Regions from separate parts of the Paenibacillus terreus genome, predicted to be linked through region 2. Evidence: riboswitches for the same ligand, from Rfam matches in the RefSeq annotation. Region 2 holds a riboswitch; each other region holds the start of a gene.

The links. A riboswitch is a leader RNA that binds a small molecule or an ion and turns the genes downstream of it on or off. The one in region 2 is predicted to bind glycine.
Region 1: another riboswitch for glycine. It lies ahead of sdaAB (L-serine ammonia-lyase, iron-sulfur-dependent subunit beta); the one in region 2 lies ahead of ACE5KN_RS18415 (amino acid permease).
Region 3: another riboswitch for glycine. It lies ahead of gcvT (glycine cleavage system aminomethyltransferase GcvT); the one in region 2 lies ahead of ACE5KN_RS18415 (amino acid permease).

What each region holds. Positions count from the first base shown of each region.
Region 1 is NZ_JBHIRX010000019.1:117,680-120,957, forward strand. It holds gene ACE5KN_RS25795 (amino acid ABC transporter permease) at 1-345, shown strand, start outside; gene ACE5KN_RS25800 (amino acid ABC transporter permease) at 361-1,011, shown strand; glycine riboswitch at 1,106-1,220, shown strand; gene sdaAB (L-serine ammonia-lyase, iron-sulfur-dependent subunit beta) at 1,526-2,212, shown strand; gene sdaAA (L-serine ammonia-lyase, iron-sulfur-dependent, subunit alpha) at 2,238-3,140, shown strand; gene ACE5KN_RS25815 (Ig-like domain-containing protein) at 3,244-3,278, opposite strand, start outside.
Region 2 is NZ_JBHIRX010000010.1:107,241-110,518, forward strand. It holds gene hprK (HPr(Ser) kinase/phosphatase) at 1-210, opposite strand, end outside; gene ACE5KN_RS18415 (amino acid permease) at 430-1,782, opposite strand; glycine riboswitch at 1,913-1,993, opposite strand; gene ACE5KN_RS18420 (histidine kinase N-terminal 7TM domain-containing diguanylate cyclase) at 2,115-3,278, opposite strand, start outside.
Region 3 is NZ_JBHIRX010000024.1:9,297-12,574, forward strand. It holds gene gcvH (glycine cleavage system protein GcvH) at 311-706, opposite strand; glycine riboswitch at 1,058-1,171, shown strand; glycine riboswitch at 1,172-1,265, shown strand; gene gcvT (glycine cleavage system aminomethyltransferase GcvT) at 1,357-2,460, shown strand; gene gcvPA (aminomethyl-transferring glycine dehydrogenase subunit GcvPA) at 2,502-3,278, shown strand, end outside.

The DNA.
Region 1 (3,278 bases), on a different contig from region 2:
GAAGCCATACGGGCAGGCATTCAAACGGTGCCCAATGGCCAGATGGAAGCAGGGCGTTCGTCTGGCTTGACGTACAATCAAACGATGATCCATATCATTATGCCGCAGGCCATCAAGATTGCGCTGCCGGCCATGGGCAATCAGTTCATCAATCTGTTCAAGAACTCATCCATTCTCGCTGTCGTTGCCGGCGCGGATTTGATGCTGATGTCCGACCGGATCAATTCGGAGACATTCTTGCCTGTCAGCGTTTATGCGTTCACCGCTTTATTATATCTGGTCGTTACCCTTCCACTCAGCTTTATCATGCTGTACCTGGAAAAGCGGCTGGCCAAAACATCTTAAGGAGGGAAGCTTGTTATGGATTTTGTAGGGTTATTTTCCGGACCTAACGTAAAATTTATACTGCAGGGCTTCCTCCTTACGTTGGAAGTCGGCATCTGGTCCATCGTTATCAGCACGATTGCGGGCATCATATTCGGAATATTACGTTATACCCGAATTCCTGTTATTTCGCAGGCGGCTGCCACCATTATTGACCTGATTCGCAATCTGCCCTTACTGCTCATCATTTATTTCCTGTTCCTCGTCCTGAAGCCGCTCGGATTTGATGTCGATTTGAAATGGTCCGCCATCATCGGCTTGTCCATTTTCGAAGGGGCCATGATTGCCGAGGTTGTGCGCAGCGGCCTGAAATCGGTCGACAAAGGGCAGATTGAAGCCGCACGGTCTTCAGGTTTGAATTACATTCAGACACTATGGCATATCATTCTCCCGCAAGGGCTGCGGCGCATGATACCGCCTCTGGTCAGCCAGTACATTTCATTGATGAAGGATACTTCGCTGGCGGTCATCATCTCGCTGCCTGAGCTGACACACAGCGCACAGATTGCGGGCGCTCAGAACCAGTCGTTCGTTGTTCCAGCCCTGCTGTTTGCAGCTTTCCTGTATTTTGCCGTGAACTACAGCATGTCTCTGATTGCCCGGAAGCTGGAAGTACGGACCCAATGAGCAGTCATGAGCTAGTCATGGGCCAGTAAGCATTGACACGCTTACAGCTATCCTTTACTCTTAATTTAAAGCATTGAATTGAATATCGCCGCGGATGAGGCTGACGGGAGAGACCTGATCGATTTTTAGGATACAGGGCACCGAAGGAGCAAGCTGCACGGCACCCGGCCGGCAGTTAATCTCTCAGGTACATGTACCGCCAGCTGACGCAGCTCTGGAGAGAGCGTTTTTTTAGCCACCAAAGGGGTAAGACGGGGCATGCCTGTCAGAAACTCTCAGGTACAAAGGACAGAGACAAGGGGACTTTTCCTTGTTCTGTCCTTTTTTCTGCGCTTACATATTTCGTAGGAAAAACGTCTATCGATGTACATTCACAGAAGACAGACTGCGTTTAGCGGTAGTTTTTCTTGCGATTTCAAGAAGCTCATGCCAAGAAGTTTATCTTTCTGAAATCTTATTAATTCTATGATCTTAAGTTAATGAATACTGCACCATATTAAGGAGGAATGGATAAGTGCGCTTCAAGGATGTTTTCTCCATCATCGGCCCGGCCATGACGGGCCCGTCAAGCTCGCATACGGCCGGTGCCGTGCGTCTTGGCCGCATGGCCCGGCACTGGCTTGGCGGGGTGCCCGAGCATGCCAAAATGACACTGTACGGCTCTTTTGCGGATACTTACAAAGGGCATGGAACCGATCTGGCCCTGCTGGGTGGGCTGCTTGATTATGACACGGATGATGCCCGCATTCCGGACGCCGAACAGTGGGCAGAGCAGGCCGGAATGACCTTTGAGTTTGCGACCAGCGGTCTTCCTGCTCCCCACCCCAATACCGTCCGTTTTGAGCTGCAGCGTGGCAGCGAGAAGCGAACGCTGCTCGGTTCATCCATTGGCGGAGGAAATATAAATGTGCAGCAGCTCAATGAGTTCCGTGTCAATTTGACGGGTGAGTTCCCCGCTCTGATCCTGCTTCATTCCGATAAGCCGGGCATGCTCGGAGCTGTAACCTCATCGCTCGGGGCGGCGGGGGTGAATATCGCTTATATGCATGTGGATCGCAAAGGGCGTGATGGTGAAGCTTTAACCGCCATTGAGACGGACAGCGCTGTCCCTGAACAGGTCATCACAGAGCTGCAATCACTAACCCATATGTATGAAGTGAGAAATATTGATATCCGCAGCAAAAACAGGCGGCAGCCATAGACGATATTAAAAGGAGCAAAAACCTATGCGTTTCAGTCATCTTCACGAAATCAGCAAGATCTGCAGGCAGGAGTCCAAAACAATCAGCACATTAATGATTGAAGAACAATCCAGAGAAACAGACATTCCCGTCCAGGACGTAGTCAGCCAGATGGCTGACTACTATGGGGTTATGAAAGAAGCCGTGCGCCGCGGTCAGACGGAGAATACCGTGTCGCGCAGCGGCTTAACTGGCGGGGATGGCAAACGGGTGGCGGATTATCTCCGGTCGGGAGAAACCTGCTCAGGAGATGCCTCTGCGCTCGCTATGGCTTACGCCCTTTCCGTCTCCGAGGTGAATGCCTCGATGGGCCGGATTGTAGCTACACCAACAGCCGGCTCCTGCGGTGTCATTCCAGGAGTGTTCATCAGCGCCCAGGAGAGATTCGGATGGACGGATGAGCATATGGTTCGCGGTCTCTTCACGGCGGGAGCCATCGGATACGTGATCGCCAACAACTCATTTATCTCCGGCGCCGAAGGAGGCTGCCAGGCCGAGATCGGCTCCGCTATCGGCATGGCTGCAGGCGCCATGGTCGAGCTGCGCGGCGGCACCCCCGAGCAGGCGGTTCATGCTGTCGGTCTGGCCCTGAAAAACACGCTCGGCCTCATCTGCGATCCCGTAGCCGGTCTCGTCGAGATCCCCTGTATTGTGCGCAACGGGCTCGGGGCCGTTACGGCCCTGGCTGCAGCCGATATGGCGTTGGCAGGTGTACGCAGCGCCATTCCCTCGGATGAAGTCATTGATGTCATGCTTGAAGTGGGCAGCGCCATGCCTGTCCAGCACCGGGAAACCGCCAAAGGCGGCCTTGCCCAGACCCCGACAGGCCGGCGGATGACAGAAGCGCTGGCTGGCAGCCGCAAGACAGATGTAAAGGATGAGAATTAGTTCCCACTTCTTGATTCGGCAGCGTACAATACCCGCCATCGTGCAGTACAGCAAAAAAGGCCGTCCCGTTTCACCGGGAGCGGCCTTTCTAATCATAACCCAATTATTTCTCTGTCACATTGACAACAATCTTTGCTG
Region 2 (3,278 bases):
TTCTTCTAAGGTTAATGTCAATAAATAGTTAACTTCCTTACGGCCAAGCACTTGCACCCGCTCCATGGGAAAAAAATCAAAGTAACCCACAAACTCTAGCCCAGGTCTATGCGCCCGGGGACGGGTAATCACACGGTCCATGCGGCTGGCTCCCGCAAGCACTTCCAAATGGAACTTTTCCGTAAGACTTTGCACAGTGATTGTCTTCATGTTGTTCTCCTCCTGCGGCCAAGGCGTTCCTGAAATAAGCTTAAGTTTCAACAACGCGATTTCGGATATATTCAACAACCGGCAGGTCTGTTCCTGCAAAGGTACGTTGCGTATGCCGGGTTAATGAATAAAGACACCCAACTCGGGTGCCTTTTACACATCAGGTCACGTTAACATATTGGAATAGCCGGATGCCAGACGTCCAGTAATTGCCGATTTTTATTTTGTTGCTTTATTCCTTCTTCTGCTTGCATACACAGCAAATAATAGAATAAACCAGAGCGGTGTCAACAATAACGCCGGACGTGTCTCATCAGCAAAGAGCATAACAATCAGAATTAAAGCAAACAACGTCAGGACAGCATAATTAATGAACGGCGTAAACGGTGCTTTGAATTTGGATTGTTCATGTAATTGCGGCTGTGTCTTCTTGTACTTGATATGGCAAATAAGAATGACACCCCAAACCCAAATAAAACAAATGGCGCTAATGGTTGTCACGATGCCAAAGGCTTGCTCCGGAATCAGCTTGCTTAAAAGAGCTCCCACGGAAACGACCAATGTGGATATGAATAATGCATTGCTTGGTACATGATTTTTATTCAATTTGGCTAAATTGGATGGCCCCTGGTTATTCCTGCCTAAATTATATAGAATCCGGCTTGTTGAAAACATTCCGCTGTTACATCCGGAAGCGGCCGAAGTTAATACGACGAAGTTAATAATTCCTGCGGCAACGGGAATCCCCACCAAACTAAACGTTTTAACAAAAGGACTTTCTGCCGCGCTCAGCCCCGTCCATGGGTTAATGCATAACAAGGCAAGCAATGCGCCAATGTAGAAAAATAAAATTCTTAAAGGAATTTTATTAATGGCTGATGGGATATTTTTTTCCGGATTGGATGTTTCCGCCGCCGATACACCCACCACTTCGACACCGACATAGGCAAACACAACCATTTGAAAGGAAAGCAGGAAGCCTGAAATCCCGTTTGGAAATATTCCTCCATATCCCCAAATATTTTTTAATGTAACCTCTCCTGTATTTGTTTTAAATCCCACCACCAGCAATATAATGCCGATGGCAATCAACGCGAGAATCGTCACGACCTTGATTAAAGCAAACCAAAACTCCAATTCTCCAAAGCTTTTAACAGTTAATAAATTGAGTCCCAATAAAATGATCAGGCAAATGATCACAGGTATCCATTGGGGAATATCAAACCAATACTGCACGTATATCCCAACGGCAATAATGTCGGCCATAGCGATCATGATCCAACAAAACCAATAAGTCCATCCGGTTACAAATGCTGCCCTCGGCCCAAGATAATCTTCCGTAATGTCTGTAAAAGACTGATACCCCGCTTTGGACAGCAGAAGCTCTCCCAGCGCTCTCATCACAAAAAAAACGGCGATTCCCACGATGAAATATGCAAAAACAATGGATGGCCCTGCCAGCTGTATCGCTTTGCCTGATCCTAAAAATAATCCGGTACCAATGGTGCCGCCAATGGCAATGAGCTGAACATGCCGATTTTTCAAATTTCTTTTTAATTCTTGTTGTGCCAAAACGGCCCCTCCTAACGTCAAATGAGTTTAACAAATAAAAAAAGAGATTGGACGCGCTCCAATCTCATGGTCATAAGAATAATAAATAAGCTTTGTTATTCTAAGAAATCAGCATAACAAATAGATTACTTAATACTCTTCTGTCCTTTTGCCTGAGATTGTGAACCCTTCGGCGCCGCGGAATTCCCGCGGTCTCTCCAGAAGCTGCTCCTGCTATAGTACGATCCATAGCAATCATAGCCTGCTTATATAAAATTTTATGTGCTTGCTTGTTGCGAAATGCTTTTTTCAATATTAATTCCAGTTAAATAAAATGTCAACAGTGGTAAATTCTATTTTTGATATTCAGCAAACTCAATCCGGTTGCGTCCATTGCTCTTGGCTTGATAAAGCGCCTTGTCTGCTTCAGAAAGGAGTCCCATTACGTACCCTTCAAGATTGTCCGGTATATGGTCAATATCAAAATTTTCAACAGATAATCCCCCCACACTGAGGGTAACGGAAACAGGCTCTTTTTCATGTCCCACCAAGATGTGAGTTGTCTCCACCAATAATCTCACTTGTTCCGCTAATTGTTCAGCTAACCGGTGGTCTGTATCCGGAAAATAGATAATGAATTCCTCTCCGCCGTAACGGATTAGAATATCCGTACTGCGAAGAGCTTGTTTGACCGTCTGGGCAGTACGATAAAGGACTTCGTCCCCTATGACATGTCCAAAGCGGTCATTAATGGCCTTAAAGAAATCAACATCAAACAGGATTAGTGAAAATGGAGTCCTCTCCTGAATATCGGCTTTAATCTGTTGAGTCAGCTGTTCGGTTAGATAATGGCGATTGTAGCAATTTGTCAAGCTGTCCGTAAGCGCCATTTCCTTAAGTTTTTGATTGGCTATGGATAATTCGTTGCGAATGCTGTCAAGAGAATGATTGCGTTCCCGCAGGATTTCATTCTGCCGATTCAGTTCCTTAACAAGATAACGCTCTTGCGATATATCCTGAAACATAAGAATACGGCCGATCTGCATACGGTAAGAGTCAACGATCGGAGAAGCTTGCAATATAAAATGACTCAAGGTATCCTGCTCTACGATAATTTCAATTTGAGATAATATATTATGTTTATACTTGTAATGATCAAGGAACCTCCGGCTGCTGCCCACTATTCGAACAGACCCCAGAAACTTCTCCATATCAAAATAGTCGCCCACATTCACATCCACAAATAACCGTAAGGCTTTGTTGACTTCAATAATGGATTCGTTCTCGTCAACTACCATAATTCCATATGGAATTGTATTGATCACATCTTCATGAGCGATGGAGACAATATCCAGAACATTGTATCTTTTGATGACATACACAAAAAATAAACCGGAAATAAAAATGCCCGCCGAGGTTAACCCCGGAACGATCGGGAGCCACTCCCTTAAGACCACATTAAGAAGCAGGTCCGTTAATGCAAAAGTGGCCAGCACGAAGATTCCCCAGAGCGTGAT
Region 3 (3,278 bases), on a different contig from region 2:
TGACAAAATTTAAATTTAAGATTCTCGGGGGAAGAATAGTATGCTCTAAATGCGATTCATATAGTCATACCTTAATATAAACGAACTTCGCCGGTATTAACCGCAATTTCCCTGAACATTATGTCTTGGTTCCAATGTTGTTGACCAAACGGCAAAAAGCATGGCCGCTGTATCTCACATGAGATATCAGGCTGCCATGCTTATCAATATGCTTGCAAAAACGAATATACGCTTGCATACACTTTATGTCGTTTTTCGAAAAAAAACGCAGTAAATAGGACAAATATCCTATTTTAGAGTGAATGCTTCATTAAGCCTCTTCCACAAGCCGGCTATACGCTTCTGCACTCAGCAGTTTGCTTACTGCATCATTAACGTCGCCATCCACCTGGATTTCAAGCATCCAGCCATCCTCGTACGGCGAACTGTTGACGAGCTCCGGCGAATCCTGCAGCGCCCCGTTCACTTTAAACACTGTGCCGCTTACTGGAGCATACAGATCGGACACCGTTTTGACAGATTCGATCGTACCCACGCTTGCGCCTGCTTCCAAAGTGCCGCCTTCCTCTGGCAGCTCGACAAACACAATGTCGCCAAGCTGGTGCTGCGCAAAATCGGAGATGCCGACCAGCAAGGTTCCTTCTTCCGTGATTTTCACCCACTCATGCTCTTCGCTGTACAAATAGTTTTCTTTAACTTCGCTCATGTATACCGCTCCATTTCCATTGGAATTTCCCACCATGAAAAGATTGTTCGCTTAGCAGCTCCTGCACCTTCTTGTTTTCAACGTAAGATTAAGCCAAGCAAGTTTCAAATGTCAATATTGCTTACAAAAAACCATTTCTTTTTTTCCGGATTAAAGCACTAAAGGAAGGGTAATGGCTTACATTTTGTTATCCATCTTAAAATATGACAAATTTATTGACATATGCCCGGTGATCGCGTATTAATGGATATAGATTGAATAGCGGATGAACGTATAGGGAGAGATTACCGATATTCCGGGAAAATGATGCGTCAAGGCGCATCTGTAACAAGCTCGGGCGGGGTGGCCGCATGGAGGATGAAGCCAGACTCATGCGTGTCTTGCAACCGTGGAATCAGCGGGTAACGCCGAAGGAGTAAGCCGGCAAGCGGTGAATCTCTCAGGCAAAAGGACCTTTACCGGACGCAACTCTGGAGAGAATCCGCGGCAGCGGGTCACCCAAGGGGAAACCTGTGAACCAACAGGGTAACTCTCAGGTATCAAGGACAGAGCTGAAGAATGGAATGGCTGGGAAGCCATGCACCGTTCTTTGGCCTGTCCTTTTTTGCTTTTTCATAAGCTGTGCCAACTCTTTTGCGAGGTGAATTGTGTTGACCGCATTGAAAAGAACACCGCTGTACCCGCTGTATGCCGGGAATCCCGGCGTGCGCTGCATTGATTTTGGCGGCTGGGAGCTGCCTGTCCAGTTCAGCGGCATTCAAAAGGAGCACGAGGCTGTACGCGAACGCGCCGGACTGTTCGATGTCTCCCATATGGGCGAGTTCAACGTTACAGGGGCTGAAGCAGAAAGCTTTCTGCAGCGTGTAACCACCAACGACGTGTCCAGGCTGGAAGACGGCCAGGCACAGTACACGCTGATGTGTTATCCCGATGGAGGAGTCGTGGACGACCTGCTTGTCTACAAGCGCGGCCGCCATTCCTACATGCTCGTCGTGAATGCTTCCAATATCGAAAAGGATTGGGAATGGCTGCTGCAGCATAAGCCCGCCGATGTGCAAATGGAAAATGTATCGGATCAAACTGCGCTGCTTGCCCTTCAGGGTCCTGCAGCAGCAGAGATCCTTTCCGGTGCCGTAGACAGCGATGTCACTTCACTCGGCCCCTTCCGTTTTGTTCAACATGCCAGCTTATTCGGGGCTTCTTCCGCCCTTATATCCCGCACGGGATACACAGGGGAAGACGGCTTCGAAATTTACTGCCGCGCTGAGGATGCCCCGCTGATTTGGCAGGGACTGATGAAAGCGGGGGAAGCTCACGGACTGGTTCCCGCCGGTCTGGGTGCACGGGATACGCTGCGCTTTGAAGCGAAGCTGCCGCTGTACGGCCAGGAGCTGTCTCCGACGATCTCCCCACTGGAGGCGGGACTGGGTTTTTTCGTCAAGCTGGATAAAGGGGCGTTTATCGGACAGGAAGCACTGCTTGCCCAGAAGGAGCAAGGTCCCTCCCGCAAGCTCGTTGGCTTGGAAATGGTGGACCGCGGCATTCCGCGTTCTCATTACCCGGTATTCGCGGAATCGGAGCAGATTGGCGAAGTGACAACAGGCACGCAGTCCCCTACCCTGAAGCGGAATCTGGGGCTTGCGCTGATTGACAGCCGTTTTGCCCAGTTAGGCACACAGGTTGAGGTGGAAATCCGGGGCAAACGCCTCAAAGCAGAGGTTATCAAGGCACCGTTCTACAAACGAACAAAATAGAGATAACCGGAACATTACGGATATTGAGAGGAGCGCAGCCAATGAATCAGCACAGATACTTACCGATGACCGAGCAGGATCGCGCCGAAATGCTTCGCACTGTGGGTGCCGACAGTATTGAGGACCTGTTCAAGGATATTCCCGAAAAAATTCGCTTCCGGGGCGAGCTCCCCGTTTCTTCCAGGCTGGATGAACGGGCCCTGACCCGTCATATGTCGGCGCTGGCCGGCAGGAATGCCAGCAGTGAAACCCACGCCAGCTTTCTGGGTGCAGGCATTTATGATCATCACATTCCGTCCGTCATCAATCATGTTATTTCCCGCTCGGAATTTTATACGGCCTACACCCCTTATCAGCCGGAAGTAAGCCAAGGAGAGCTGCAGGCCATTTTTGAATTCCAGTCCTATATATGCGAGCTTACCGGCATGGCGGTAGCCAATGCCAGTATGTATGACGGGGCCACCGCTCTCGCTGAAGCCGGCAATCTGGCAGCCGCCGCCACGCGCCGCAAGCGCCTTGTCGTATCCCGCGCCGTCCACCCTGAAGCCCGGCAGGTGCTGAACACTTACGCACATGGCCTTAACCTGGAGGTTGTTGAAGTAGGCTGCACAAACGGCGTTACCGATCCCGAGGCGCTCGCTGCTGCAGTAACAGAGGATACCGCAGCCGTGCTCGTGCAGAATCCGAATTTCTTTGGCTCCATTGAAAATCTTCGTCCAATGGCAGATTTAATCCATGCCCAGAAGGGTCTGCTGGTGGTCAGCTCCAATCCGCTTTCACTCGGATTGCTTGAAGCGCCGGGCAAGCTCGGAGCCGAT